One region of the Myxococcus sp. AS-1-15 genome, then DNA from elsewhere that is predicted to be linked to it. Evidence: riboswitches for the same ligand, from Rfam matches in the RefSeq annotation. Region 1 holds a riboswitch; the other holds the start of a gene.
What was found. Region 1 has a riboswitch for cobalamin ahead of K8625_RS26570 (aspartate aminotransferase family protein). Riboswitches for the same ligand answer to the same signal wherever they lie in the genome.
Positions count from the first base shown of each region.

Region 1 (7,119 bases):
AGGCCCTGCGCGAGGGGCTGCCCGTCATCCACCGCCGCCTGGAGCAGCCGCTCCCGGACGGCGACTTCCCCATGTTCACCGAGCTGCGCGCCGAGGGGCTCACCGAGTACCTCGCGCTGCCGGTGTGCTTCAGCGATGACTCGCGCCACGGCGTCTCCTGGGCCACCTCCGAACCCGGGGGCTTCACGGACGCGCACCGCGCCCTGCTCCACGAGCTGCAGCCCATCCTGGAGCTGGTGCTGGAGGTCTTCGCGCGCAAGGACATGACGGGCGTGCTGCTCGACACGTACCTGGGCCGCGACGCGGGGCGCCGCGTCCTCCAGGGACAGATTCGGCGCGGCGACGGCGAGACGACCTCCGCCGTCATCTGCCTGAGCGACTTGCGCAGCTTCACCGCGCTGTCGGATGCGCTGCCCCGTGACGCATTGCTCGAGCTGCTCAACGCCTACTTCGAGACGATGGTCGGCGCGTTCCACTCGCACGGCGCGGAGGTGCTCAAGTTCATGGGCGACGCCGTGCTGGCCATCTTCCGCATCGACGACCACGCCCTCGTGGAGGACCGCTGCGCCGCCGCCGCGCGCACCGTGCACGAGGCGGTGCGTGCCAGCGAGCAGGACAACGCCTCGCGCCGCCGCAGGGGCCTGCCCACCTACGAGTTCGGCGCGTCGCTCCACGTCGGCGACGTGATGTACGGGAACATCGGCGCGTCGGACCGGCTCGACTTCACCGTCATCGGCCCGGCGGTGAACCTGGCCAGCCGCATCGCGGGCCTGTGCGCGGGGCTCAACGAGCCCGTGCTCCTCTCCGAGTCCTTCGTCTCCCACTACCGTGGCGACGTGAAGGACCTGGGGCACCACCCCGTCAAGGGCGTGCCCCACCCCGTGCGCATCTACACGCTCGACTCGGAGTCCTCCGCGCTCACCGCCGCGTGAGCCCGGCGCTGTCCGGTCCGTGGTGGTGACGCCCGGCACACCGCCCCGGCGCCCTCGCGCACTGGCGTGTGTACCGGCGCAAGGCCCGGTCCGCCTCCGTGCTCGTTGCGCGCCGCCGAGCTCATTCCGTGGGTGCCGGTGCCCGCGCGCGCCCGCGTTGCAGGGGTTGTTCGGGCAGCCGCAGTGTCACCAGGAACGCGAGCAGCGCGACGAAGATGGCGCAGCGGTACACCGCCTCCACCGCCCGCGTGAAGGACTCCTTCAGCGCCAGCGCTGTCCGGTCGACCGCCTCCAGCGCCCGCTGTTCCTTCGCGTCCACAGTGGAGAGCGCTGACGCCGCGGCAGGCTGCTCGCGCGCATCGGAGGGCGCCGTTTCCTTCGCACGTTGCTCCCGTACCTCCGGGCGCTGAAAGGCCTGCCGCTCGGCCTCCAGCTCCGCGCGCACGCGCTCCTTCACCTTCTCTGCCTGGAAGGCCGACTGCGCGGGGCCCGCCTCGCTCCCGTCGACACCGGGCACCGCGGACGCCAGCTCGGCGCGCAGCTTCGGCGGCAGTCCCTCCGTGGCGCTCGCCACGCGGGTGCCCAGCTGATGCGACAGCGTCGTCGCGAACACCGCGCCGAGCAGCGCCACGCCCAGCGTCATCCCGAGCTGACGGAAGAACGTGGCCATCGCCGTGGCCACGCCGATGCGCTGGGGTGACACCGCGTTCTGGATGGCCAGCGTGTAGAGCGGAATCGACGGTCCCAGGCCCACGCCCACCAGGACCATCTTCACCGTGACCTCCGTCTGCGTCGACGTGGGCGTCAGCGTGAACCCCATCACCGTGAAGCCCACCATCAACACCACCAGCGAGCCCAGCATCAGCCCCTTGTACCGGCCGATGCGCGACACCAGCTGACCGCTGAGGATGTTGCCCGCCACCACGCCCAACGTCAGCGGCGTCAACGTCAGCCCCGCGTGCGTGGCCGACAGCCCCACCACGTTCACCATGAACAGCGGCAGGAACACCACGCCCGACAGGAACACCGCGCCGATGACGAACACCGCCGCGTTCCCCAGCGCGAACGTCCGGTCCTGGAACAGCTTCAGGTCCAGCAGCGGCTCCTGCGCGCGCCTCTCCTCGCGCAGGAACAACACCGTCCCCGCCGCCGCGAGCGCGAACAACCCCAGCACCTGCCACGAACCCCACGCCCAGCCGCCACCGTGCGCCACCTGCTCCGCGCCACGCCCCAGGCTGAGCGCGAGCAGGAGCGGCACCACCGCCAGCGCCAGCAGCACCGCGCCCGTCACATCCAGCCTCCCGCGCGAGGCCCCCGGAGGCTTGAGCGCCGGCATGCGCGAGAGCACGAGCGCGAGCGCCACCGCGCCCACCGGCAGGTTGATGAAGAACACCCAGTGCCACCCCAGCCGGTCCGTGATGAAGCCTCCCGCCAGCGGCCCCACCACGCTCGACAGGCCGAACATCGCGCCGAACAGGCCCTGGTACTTGCCTCGCTCGCGCGGCGGATAGAGGTCCGCCACCACCGACAGCGACGCGGTGAAGAGCGCCGCGCTGCCCACCCCCTGCACCGCGCGGTACAGGATGAGCGTCAGCGTCGAGCGCGACACGCCGCACAGGAAGCTGCCCAGCAGGAACACGACGATTCCCGCCGCCAGCACAATGCGCCGGCCCAGCAGGTCCGACAGCTTCCCCCACACGGGCACCATCATCGTCGACGCGACCAGGTACGACGTCGTCAGCCATGGATAGAGCGCGGGAGAGATGCCCAGGTCCGCCTGGATGGAGGGACCCGCCGTGGCGACAATCGTCTGGTCCAGCGCCGCGAGCAGCAGCCCGAGCAGCGCGCCCGACATCGTGAACACCCTCTGTGCACGGGTGAACGTGAAGGGCGCGGCGGCGGTGTTCGCGGCGGACGGAGCCATGGTCTGGAGGCGTCCTCCGACGCGGAGCGCCACCGATGAAGGTGACGCCTGCGCGCGGGATGCGCCAGCGCTCATGCACGGCAGGTTGCTCGTCGAACATCCCCGCGCACCGGCAGACGTCACGTCCCCGCGCGTCGAGCGCGCACCGGCGCTTCGCTTGACAGTCCGAAGAGGCGAACAGTACATACCGCCCCATGTTGGTGCTCGGACCTCGGTCCGAGCTTAAAAGGGAACCCGGTTCGAATCCGGGGCTGCCCCGCAGCGGTAAGTGAGAACGAGCCTCGTCATCCGCACTGGTTCCCCTGGGGAGCTGGGAAGCGACGAGTCGTAGGAAGCCGGCCCCCAAGGCCGAAGCGCTCACGAGCCCGAAGACCTGCCCGCATCCGACCGTGGGAGAAATCCACGGACGGTTTCGACCTGGAGCCGCGTGGGACGGCCGGAAGGTTCGAGCGGCGCTCGTGCCTCGACGGGCCCTCACGCACGCTCGACTTCTCCGACCTCCATCCCCCGTGTCTCCAGTCGCCCGTGGGGGCGAAGGTCGGTCCGTGGGCTCCAGTCGGGGCCTGGTGTGCGCTCACGCGCGCATCGTGACTGCCCTTCTTCCACGCGGGAGCCCTGTCGGGCGACCTCCGGTCGTCCGCGCTGCGTGGAGGACGGACGATGCGGGACGAAGCCAGGCACACGGTGCGCTACCCCCAGGGGAACGTGCTGCTGCGCAATCTCGCGCGCGACTTCCCCGTGGTGACGCACGGCCAGGGCGTCCACCTCTTCGACGCGAGCGGCAAGCGCTACCTCGACGCCTCCGCCGGTGCGCTCGTGGCCAGCGTGGGTCACGGCAACCGCGAGGTGGCGGACCGCATCCATGAGCAGCTGCTGCGCGTCGCCTACGTCAACGGCACCCACTTCACCACCGACGTCACCGAGGCGCTCGCCACGCGCCTGTGCGCCCTCGCGCCCCAGGGGCTCACGCGCGCCGCGTTCCTCGGCTCGGGCTCCGAGGCGGTGGAGGCCGCGGTGAAGTTCGTCCGCCAGCTCTGGGTCGAGCGCGGCCAGCCCCAGCGCGGCAAGGTCATCGCGCGCGTGCCCGGCTACCACGGCAACACGCTGTACGCGCTCTCGCTGTCGGGGCGGCCCCACTACAAGACCTTCTTCGGCCCCCTGCTGGCGGAGGTCGTCACCACGCCCGCGCCGTACCCGTACCGCTCCGGGCTGGAGGACTACGCGCGCGACGGCGCCGAGCACTACGCGCGGCTGCTCGAGGAGACGATTCGCCGCGAGGGCCCGGACACCATCGCCGCCTTCATCGCGGAGCCCGTCATCGGCTCGTCCGCGGGCGCGTCGCCTCCACCGCCCGGGTACTTCGAGCGCGTGAGCGCCGTGTGCCGCGAGCACGGCATCCTCACCATCGCCGACGAGGTCATGTGCGGCTGCGGGCGCACCGGCCGCTTCTTCGCCAGCGACCTGTTCCACTTCACCCCGGACGTGCTGGTGCTCGGCAAGGGCATCAGCGGGGGCTACGCGCCCTTGAGCGCGCTGCTCATCCGCGAGGAGCACCTGGAGGAGCTGCGCCGGGGCTCGGGCGGCTTCATGCACGCGCAGACGTACCTCCAGGCGCCCGCGATGACGGCGGCGGGGCTGGCGGTGCTCGACTACTACGAGCGGCACGACCTGGTGGCCCACGCCGGGCGCGTGGGCGCGCACCTCCAGCGCCGCCTGCGTGAGGCGCTGGGCGCGCTGCCGCATGTCGGCTCCGTGCAGGGCGTGGGGCTGATGGCCGGCATCGAGCTGGTCGAGGACACCGCGAGCAAGCGCCCCTTCCCACGCGCGCGCAAGGTCATCGAGCGACTGCTGTCGGCGCTGTTCGAGCGGGGGCTGGTCCTCTGGTCCAACACGGGCCACGCGGACGGGACGAACGGGGACCTGCTCATGGTCGGCCCCCCGTTGGTCATCACCGAGGCGGAGGTCGACGAACTGGTCGACACGCTCGCCCGCGGCATCCACCACTTCTTCCAGGAGGCGTCATGAGTTTCCGCATCACCTACTCGGTGCTGGAGGCGGACCTGTCCGCGCTGCACGCGCAGTTCGACGAGGCGCTCGCCGCCGTGCGCTCGACGCTGGGCGGAGAGCTGCCGTCGTGGCTCGGCGGCGAGGCGTTCCGGAGTGGAGACCTGCTTCAGAGCCGCAACCCCGCGCGGCCGGACGAGCTGCTCGTGTCCGTCCACCGCACGCCCGTGGCCGAGGTGGACCGCGTGGTGCGCGTGGCGCGCGAGGCCCAGCGCGGCTGGGGCGCGACGCCGTGGCAGGAGCGCGTGCGCATCCTCCGCCGCGCCGCGGACCTCATCTCCGAGCGGCGCATGGAGCTGTCCGCGCGCATGACGCTGGAGGTGGGCAAGAGCCGGCTCGAGTCGCTCGGTGACGTGGAGGAGTCCGCGGACCTGCTGCGCTACTACGCGGGTCAGCTCGAGCAGGCGGAGGGCTACTCGCGGCCCATGGCGCGGCTGTCCCCCAACGAGGACACGCGCAGCGTGCTGCGGCCCTACGGCGTCTTCGTCATCATCTCGCCGTTCAACTTCCCGCTCGCGCTCGCGGCGGGGATGAGCGGCGGCGCGCTGCTCGGCGGCAACAGCGTCATCCTCAAGCCCAGCGAGGAGACGCCCTGGTGCGCGGAGGGCCTGTACCAGGCGCTCGTCGACGCGGGCCTGCCTCCGGGCGTCTTCCAGGTCGCGCACGGCGAGGGCGAGGCGGTGGGCGCGGCGCTGGTGCGCCACCCCGGCATCGACGGCGTGTCCTTCACCGGCAGCAAGGCGGTGGGCATGGAGCTGCACCGGCGGATGTCCACGGGCCGCGTGCGGCCGTGCCTCCTGGAGCTGGGCGGGAAGAACCCCGCCATCGTCTGTCGCGACGCGGACCTGGAGGCCGCCATCGAGGGTTGCTTCCGCTCCGCCTTCGGCATGTCCGGTCAGAAGTGCAGCGCCCTGTCGCGCATCTACGTGCATGAGTCGCTGTACAACGCGTTCACCGACGGCCTCGCCGCGAAGGCGCGTGACGCGCGGGTGGGTGACCCGTCGCTCGCGTCCGTCTTCACCGGTCCCGTCATCAACGCGGCGGCGGTGAAGCGCTTCGAGCGGGCGGTGGACGAGGCCCGCCAGGACGGCGCGGTGATTGCGGGAGGTGGACGTCCCCGTCTGGAGGCCGCGCTCGAGGAGGGCCACTTCGTGGAGCCCACGGTGGTGGCGCTCTCGCACGGACATCGCCTCATGCGCGACGAGCTGTTCCTGCCCTTCGTCGGCGTGACGCGCTTCTCGACGTTGGACGAGGCGCTCCTGCGGGCCAATGACTGCGACTACGGCCTCACCGCCGGCATCTTCAGCCGCGATGCCGAGGACGTGGAGCGCTTCATGGCCCAGGCCGAGGCGGGCGTCCTCTACGCCAACCGCCGCACGGGCGCGACGACGGGCGCGTGGCCCGGCGTGCAGTCCTTCTGCGGTTGGAAGGGCAGCGGCGGGTCCGGCAAGGGCGGCTGCGGCCCCTACTACGTCGCTCAATTCATGCGCGAGCAGGCGCAGACACGGATGGGCTGACGCCCTCGACAGGAGACCCCCATGACCATGCTCCATCCCGAAGTGAAGACCGCCCTGCCGGGGCCGAAGGCGCGCGCCATCATCGAGCTGGACCAGCGCTTCAGCTCGCCCTCGTACATCAAGGAGTACCCGCTCGTCGTCGAGCGCGGCGAGGGCCCCTGGGTCCACGACGTCGACGGCAACCGCTTCCTCGACTTCATGGCGGGCATCGCCGTGGCCTCCACGGGCCACGCGCATCCTCACGTGGTGAAGGCCGTCCAGGAGGCCGCGGGCCGCTTCCTGCACATCTGCGGCACGGACTTCTACTACGACGCCTTCTCGAAGCTCTGCGCCAGGCTCGCCGGCTACCTGCCCGAGATGGGACCCAAGAAGGTCTTCCTCACCAACTCCGGCACGGAGGCGGTCGAGGGCGCCATCAAGCTCGCGCGGCACCACACGCGCCGCCAGTACATCGTCGCCTTCAAGGGCGGCTTCCATGGGCGGACCTACGGCGCCATCTCGCTCAACTCGTCGAAGGTGGCCCAGCGCGCCTTCTTCGGGCCGCTCCTGCCCGGCGTCATCCACGTCCCGTACGCGAATCCGTACCGCTGTCCCAACGGCTGCGCGCCCCAGACGTGCGGCGACGCGTGCAACCCGGCCCTGGCGCTGGAGCGCGAGTGGTTCGTCAACCACGTGGACCCGC
Region 1 is NZ_JAIQDF010000010.1:316,542-323,660, forward strand. Features, by position in the region: gene K8625_RS44560 (adenylate/guanylate cyclase domain-containing protein) at 1-932, shown strand, start outside; gene K8625_RS26565 (MDR family MFS transporter) at 1,054-2,856, opposite strand; cobalamin riboswitch at 3,038-3,252, shown strand; gene K8625_RS26570 (aspartate aminotransferase family protein) at 3,517-4,881, shown strand; gene K8625_RS26575 (aldehyde dehydrogenase family protein) at 4,878-6,437, shown strand; gene K8625_RS26580 (acetyl ornithine aminotransferase family protein) at 6,459-7,119, shown strand, end outside.

Region 2 (7,119 bases), on a different contig from region 1:
CCCACGCGGATGACCCCGAAGGGCCGCACGAGGATGGTGGCGAAGACCTTCTTCGCCCCGGGCTGCCGTCCGGCGACGCGCTCCTCACCGGGGCCGCCCACCGCGCGCGCATCGTCCGCGGCGCGAGGTGCGCCGCCCACCGCGCGCGGACCGCCCGTGCGCGGGGAGGGCCCGCCGGGGACCAGGGACAGCGCGTCGGCGCGGGTGCCCGGCGCCTCGGTGGGAGGGCTCTTCGACGCCATGCCGCGCGAGCCCTCGCTCCGGGGCGACGGCGTGCGAGTGCCTGGACCCTCGGGGGCTCGCGGCAGCGCGCCGGGGGCCACGCCGGTGCCCGTGGGCGCGGCGGGCCCAGCCCCGGTCGGGTCGGTGGAGGAGGGCGCCGTCGCCTCGGGGCCGCTCGGCTCGCGGCCTCCGGACGTCATGGACGGGGGCGTGGAGGGCGTGCTCGCCTCGGGCGGATGGAACGCGGCGTCGGCGGGCGCGTGGTACAGCTTGTAGCCGCCGAGGCTCACGGCCGTGAGGGACGCGAGCCCCACCGCGAGCCGGATGCCGCGCCGTCGCCACTTCCGCGCGCGCTGCGCCCGCTGGATGCCCTTGAGCAGCCCCAGCGCCCGCGCGTTCTGCGCGTCCAGCGCCAGCACCTGGTTGAGGCAGCCGAGCGCGCGCGGCGTGCGCTTCTCCGCGAGCAGTCGCTCACCGCGCTCCAGCAGCGACGCGACGATGCGCTGGCGCGCGAGCTTCCGGTACGACGGCGGGTCGGCGAAGAACGACACCAGCTCCTCGCCCACGCGGGCGAAGCCCAGGCCCGCCAGGTAGTCCGCGAGCGCGTCGCGCAGCTTGCCGGCGTCAGGGTAGCGCTGGTTCGGGTCCCTCTGCAGACAGCGCGCGCAGATGTCCGCCAGCTCATCCGACAGACACGGGACGCGGCGGCGCGGGTCCTCGTAGTCGCCGTCGAGGATGCGCTTGAGCGTGGCCGTGGTGTTGGGCGCGGAGAAGGGCAGCCGGCCCGTCATGGCCGCGTAGAACATGATGCCCACGCTGAAGACGTCCGCCTCGGGGCCGGCCTCCAGGCCCTCGATGATCTCGGGGGACATGTGCGCGGGCGAGCCCACGAGCGTGCCCGTCACCGTCATCCGCTCCTCGATGTCGAGCAGCCGCGCGATGCCGAAGTCCATGAGCTTGAGGATGCCGTCCTCGCGCACCATGACGTTCTCGGGCTTCAGGTCGCGATGGATGACGCCCGCCTCGTGCGCATGCGCGAGCGCCGCGGCCAGCTCGTGGATGACCATGGCCGCCAGCTCCGGCGGATCCATGGGCCCCTCGTCGAGCACCGTCTTGAGCGTCTGGCCGCGGATGTACTCGGTGACGATGAACGCGTCCTGCGCGTCCGCGGCGGAGAAGTCGAACACCTCGAGGATGTTGGGGTGGTGCAGCTTGGCCACCGCGCGGGCCTCGCGCGCGAGCCTCCGCCGCGACTCGTCCTTGCCCGCCAGGTGGGGATGCAGCACCTTCACGGCCACTTCACGGTCCAGGGCGGTGTCGAGCCCCTTGTACACGACGCTCATGCCCCCCGAGCCGAGCTGCTCGAGGATGCGATAGCGACCGATATGGCGGCCGACGAGCGTCATGACGTGTGCGGCGAAAGTGCCTTCCCCCTCCCTCAGTCCCCGAAGCTGATGCCCATGCTCTTCGCGAAGCGCACCAGCTCACCGGAAGGGTCCACCCGGCGCTCCTTGCGCGACTCGCTCAGCGGTACCGCGACAATCTCTCCGGCGCGCAGGGCCACCATGTGGTCCCACTGTCCATCGCGCACCAGGTCCAGCACCTTGCAACCATAGCGCGTGGCGAGCACGCGGTCCGCCGCGCTCGGGCTCCCGCCACGCTGCAGGTGGCCCAGCACGTTCACGCGGATCTCCGCTTCCACGTGCTGCGCCAGCAGGTCCGCGCACACCTTGCCGGAGCCGCCCAGCCGCACCACGCCGCGTCCGGGCACGTCCTCGGCCTTGTCCAGCACGGCCAGCGTGCCGCCCACGGGGAAGGCGCCCTCGGAGATGGCGATGATGGAGAAGCTGCGGCGGCGCGTGGCCCTGCGGCGCAGCTTCTCCACGATGGACTCCACCCGGTAGGGAATCTCCGGGATGAGGATGACGTCCGCTCCGCCAGCAAGCCCGCTCTCGAGCGTGAGGAAGCCCGCGTGCCGGCCCATGATCTCCACCAGCATCACCCGGTCGTGCGCCTCCGCCGTGGAGTGCAGCCGATCCAACGCCTCCGTCACGATGAGCCGCGCGGTGTCGAAGCCGAACGTCTGGTCCGTCCCGCTCAAGTCGTTGTCGATGGTCTTCGGACAGCCCACCACCTTGAGGCCCTTCTCACTGAGCCGGTGGCCGATGGACAGCGTGCCGTCGCCGCCCACCGCGATGACGCCGTCGAGCTTCAGCGCCTCGCAGCGGCGCAGCACGGCGTCGGACACATCGCGCTCCACCCAACGTTCCCCCTCCCTGAAGGCGTAGATGAACGGGTTGGCGCGGTTGGACGTGCCCAGGATGGTGCCGCCCTTGGGGAGGATGCCGCGCGTGTCCTCCTCGGTGAGGGGACGCGTGAGGTCGGGCTCCACCAGGCCCATGTAGCCGTTCTCGATGCCGACGAACTCGTGGCCGAACTCGTGCGTGCCCCGCTTGACGAGGCCGCGGATGAGCGCGTTGAGCCCGGGGCAGTCTCCGCCACCGGTGAGGACTCCGAGTCTCAGTGAACGGGCCATAGGGGTCGGACGCGGGTGTCAGAGGCAGGAGTGCCCACCATGACAGCGACGTCGGACCTGATGATAGGAGGCCCCCGCGCTGGGGTGCAACGCGCGAATCACCTCACGGATCGGATTTCCGAGTGGAAACGCGAGCTTCCATCAGTCCCGCTTGAGGCGGCGACGAGAGGCGACGCGGTCCAGCAGGGCCTGCAGACGGGGCTGGGGCGCCTTGGGCAGCGCCTTGTCTGTCGGAGATTGTAGGGGCATCTCCTTCGCCATCCGGTAGACCTCGATCAACCGCTCCTTGAAGAGCTCGTTGTCGGGGCGCTCCTGGACGGCGCGGCGGTAGGCGGCGGCCGCTCCCACGTAGTCCCCGAGGGCGAACAGGCGCTCACCCTCCTGGGCGGGTGAGGAGGGGCCGAGCGGGAGCTCAGGCTCCTCGGGCGGTCGGGAGGCCTCCAGCTTCTGGAGCTCCAGGGGCTGGAGGGACTCGCGGAGGTTGGCGAGCTTGTCGGCGAGCGCGCCGTCGTCCGGGAAGGCCAGGAGGAGCGCCTCATAGAGGTCGAGCGCCTCGACCAGCTCTCCACGGCGCAGCGCTCGGTCGGCGCGAGCCTCCATCTCCACCCGGGCTGCAGGATTCATCTCGGCGCGAGGTTACCCGTGCCCGACGGGGATGTCACAACGAAGGCGCGCGGGCCTGACTTCACGGTGAGCCGGGCCGGTGGGCCTCATGCCCGTGAAGCCGTGTCTTCTGGGTATCCATGGGTTCATGCGGCCTGGCGCGTGAGTGGCCGCGTCCGGGGCTCGGGGGGCCTATGCTGCGCGGTGTGAGCCTCTCGTGGGTGGCAGGCGGGTGGTTGTTGCTGTCGGGCGCGCTCGGGACCGAGCTGCGGCGCGACGGCTACGTGCTGCGTCCGCCCGAGGGCTTCCACATGGTGCGGTGGGAGCCGTACACGGGCTCGGTGGCGGGGGCGGTGACGTTGGACGCGGAGACGCCGAGGTCCTTGTCCGCGGCGCTCGCGGATGGCGAGGGCCCGGAGGCGGCGACGATGTTGGTGTCGGTGGTGGAGCGCGGCTTCTCCGCGAGCCCGTCCGAGCGTGACGACTTCGCGTCGGCGGTGATGCAGCACTTCCAGCGGGAGCTGGGGGTGGTGCTGTCGCCGGAGCGCGTGGACCGGATTGGAGGCGATGCGCCGCGCGTGGAGGTGCTGGGGACGCTGCGGGACGCGGGGCAGACGCGCACGGTGCTGGTGGCGGGGCTCGCGTCCGAGGGGCGGCACGCGGTGGTCGTCGTCAGCGCGCCCGCGGTGCGCTGGGAGGTGCTGGCGCCGAGCGTCCGAGCCTCGCTGGAGACGTTCCGCCTGGAGCCGACGACGACGCCTGGCGTGGTTCCCCGGCGCTTGTTGGGCGCGCTCGCGGGGGCGCTGGCCGGTGCGCTGGTGGCGTCATACGCGGCGTGGCGCCGGGGGCGCGCGGGGCGGATGGCCTCCGAGTCGTGACGACCGCGCGGCTCGCGCACGAATGAATCCCCGGTGGCGCCCTGGGCGGCGCCGCGAGCGGGCCGCCTCGGAGGCGGGCGGGTCCCCGCGTGATGCCATCTGCTGGAGTGCGCGCCGGAGCCCGAGGAGCCGGCCCCGGCGCGGATTGCGTTTCAGGGCTTCACGTCACTGCGCACCCGGCTCGGGCAAGAGCGGGGGCACGGCGGTGGGCTTGCGGTGCTCATCCAGCGCCACGAGCACGAAGCGCCCGCGCGTGCACAGCTCCCGCGCGCCCGTGAGCAGGTCCTCGGCGAACATCTCCACGTCCACGGTGACGGAGGTGCGGCCCGTCGCCGTCACGCGGCTGACCAGCTCCACGAGCTGCCCCTGCTGCACGGGCATGTGGAAGTCCACGCGCTCGCTGGACGCGGTGACCACGGTGCGGCGCGTGTAGCGGCTGGCGGTGATGAACGCGGACATGTCCATCCACCTCAGGGCCTGACCTCCGAAGAGGGTGCCGTAGTGGTTGGTCTGATCCGGGAACACCATGTCCACCATCCGCGTCTCGGTGGCGGAGGAGGGGAGGGACGGCTGCATGTGACTCATGGACGGACTCCTGGCCCACGGGCCTCCCCGGACATGAAGACCTCCGAGGGCGGCGGTGGGCCGCGAGGGATGGCCTGACCTTCCCGCGAAGGCCGGGGGCGAAGCGCCACCCGGGGCGCTGTCCGCGTCCCAGATGGGCTCGAGGCAGGTTTTCGGGCTCCGTGGGCCTCCCACCACCCGCCCCTCATCGCGGCGCGTGCTGGCGTCCTAGGCGCCGCCCCTTCCCAGCCCTCGTCTGCCGAGGACCAGTGCGTTCGACGGCGTTCGTTCCCACTGACCGCTGCGGGGCAGCTCCGGATTCACACCGGATTCCCTTGCTAAACCTCGTGGACCCCCACGAGGCACCTCGGGCGGGGCGGACCCTACCCGCTGCCCGGCGCGTCGCCAACAGGGCAGGTGGGTCGACGAGCGCACCGGAGGCCTCATGCCCCGCCACTCGGTACCCCCGCGCGCGCGGCGCTGGGATAGCGTGCGCCGCATCCATGTTCGTCTTCCTCCTCGTCGCCGTGCTGGGGCAGGCGCCGGCCGTCGCCCCATCCGAACCGGGCGCGCCCTCCGCCGTCCGAAGCCAACCCGACGTCGTGCCCGCTCCCGCGCCCGAGCCGCCTCCGGCCGTGTTGCCCCCGGCCACCCACGAACTCTTCCAGCGCATCCAGAACCGCGTCGCCCAGGTGCGCATCATCGAGCGCCGCTCGGGCACGCGCTCCTCCATCGGCTCCGCCTTCTTCGTCTCGGGCGACGGGTACGCCATCACCAACTACCACGTGGTCTCCGACGTGGTGCTCCACCCGGAGGACTACACCGCGCAGCTCGTGCTGCGCACCGGCGGGGAGCCCGTGCCCGCGCGCCTGGTGGACGTGGACGTGGTGCACGACCTGGCCGTCATCCGCATGGATGAATCGGTGAAGGACTACTTCGTCCTGGAGGACCGCGAGCCGCCCCAGGGCGCGCGCCTGTTCGCCATGGGCAACCCCCATGACCTGGGCACCACCATCGTCGAGGGCACGTACAACGGCTTCATCCAGGACTCGCTCTACGAGCGCCTGCACTTCAGCGGCGCCATCAACCCGGGCATGAGCGGCGGCCCGACGCTGACGGGGCAGGGCACCGTGGTGGGCGTCAACGTGGCCACCATGGGCAACCAGCTGGGCTTCCTGGTGCCGGTGCACCGCGCGAGGACGCTGCTCGGCCGGGCGCTGAAGATGGCGCCGGACGCGACGCCCGCGCTGCTGGAGACGGTGCGCGCGCAGCTCATCGAGAACCAGCAGCGGCTCACCGAGCAGATGCTCGCGGCCTCGCTGCCGAAGCAGGCCCTGGGCAGCTACCACGTCCCGGGGCGGTGGATTCCCTTCCTCAAGTGCTGGGGCGACACGCCGCATGACCCGGAGGTGCCGTACACCGTGACGAACTACCAGTGCTCGTCCGAGGAGGACATCTACCTGTCCTCGCGGCACCGCACCGGCGTGGTGGCCTTCCTGCATCAGCAGGCCTCCAGCCAGGAGCTGGGCGCGCTGCGCTTCTCCGCGCTCTACACCGCGCTGTTCTCGCAGGACCCGGACACGGTGGAGGCCTCGCGCGAGGACGTCACCAACTTCCGGTGCACCTCCGAGTTCGTGGACGTGGGCGGGCTGCCCGTGCGCGCGGCCATGTGCCTGCGCGCGTACAAGCGCTTCCCGGGGCTCTATGACCTGGTGCTGCGCGCCGCCGCGCTCAACGCCAGCACCAGCGGGGTGGACACCAGCCTCACGCTGGGCGGCTTCACGGCGGACAACGCGCGCAAGCTGGCGCGCCGCTACCTGGAGGGGCTGTCGTGGACGAAGTGATCTTCCTGGAGGTGTTGGAGGGTGACTCCGTCCACACGCGTCACCGGCTGGAGCGCTTCCCGGCCACGGTGGGCCGCGCGTACTCGAACGACGTCATCCTGGATGACCCGAAGGTCTCCGCCGAGCACCTGCGCATCGACCGCCGCGAGGACGGCGCGCTCGTGCTGCGCGACGTCGGCAGCGACAACGGCACCTGGCGCGTGCAGCCCTGGACGCAGCTGGCGGAGCTGGAGCTGGCGCCCGACACCCGCGTGGCGGTGGGGGACACGGTGCTGCGCTTCCGGGCCCGCAACCACGCGGTGCCGCCCACGGTGGTGAGCACCGTGTCCGGCGAGCCCCGCGAGCGCGTGTTCGAGCACCCGCGCGCCTTCCCCGTGGCGATGCTGTCCCTGCTGCTGTTCAGCGCGCTGGCGTCCTACCTGGGCAACTACGCGCGCACGGACTGGGGCGAGCTCACGGTGGCCCTGGTGAT
Region 2 is NZ_JAIQDF010000011.1:367,880-374,998, forward strand. Features, by position in the region: gene K8625_RS28360 (serine/threonine-protein kinase) at 1-1,628, opposite strand, end outside; gene K8625_RS28365 (6-phosphofructokinase) at 1,661-2,758, opposite strand; gene K8625_RS28370 (hypothetical protein) at 2,900-3,382, opposite strand; gene K8625_RS28375 (hypothetical protein) at 3,556-4,239, shown strand; gene K8625_RS28380 (acyl-CoA thioesterase) at 4,405-4,824, opposite strand; cobalamin riboswitch at 4,950-5,188, opposite strand; gene K8625_RS28385 (S1C family serine protease) at 5,307-6,647, shown strand; gene K8625_RS28390 (FHA domain-containing protein) at 6,635-7,119, shown strand, end outside.
Region 2: it holds a riboswitch for cobalamin, as region 1 does, so the genes downstream of both, K8625_RS28380 (acyl-CoA thioesterase) here and K8625_RS26570 (aspartate aminotransferase family protein) in region 1, are expected to answer to the same signal.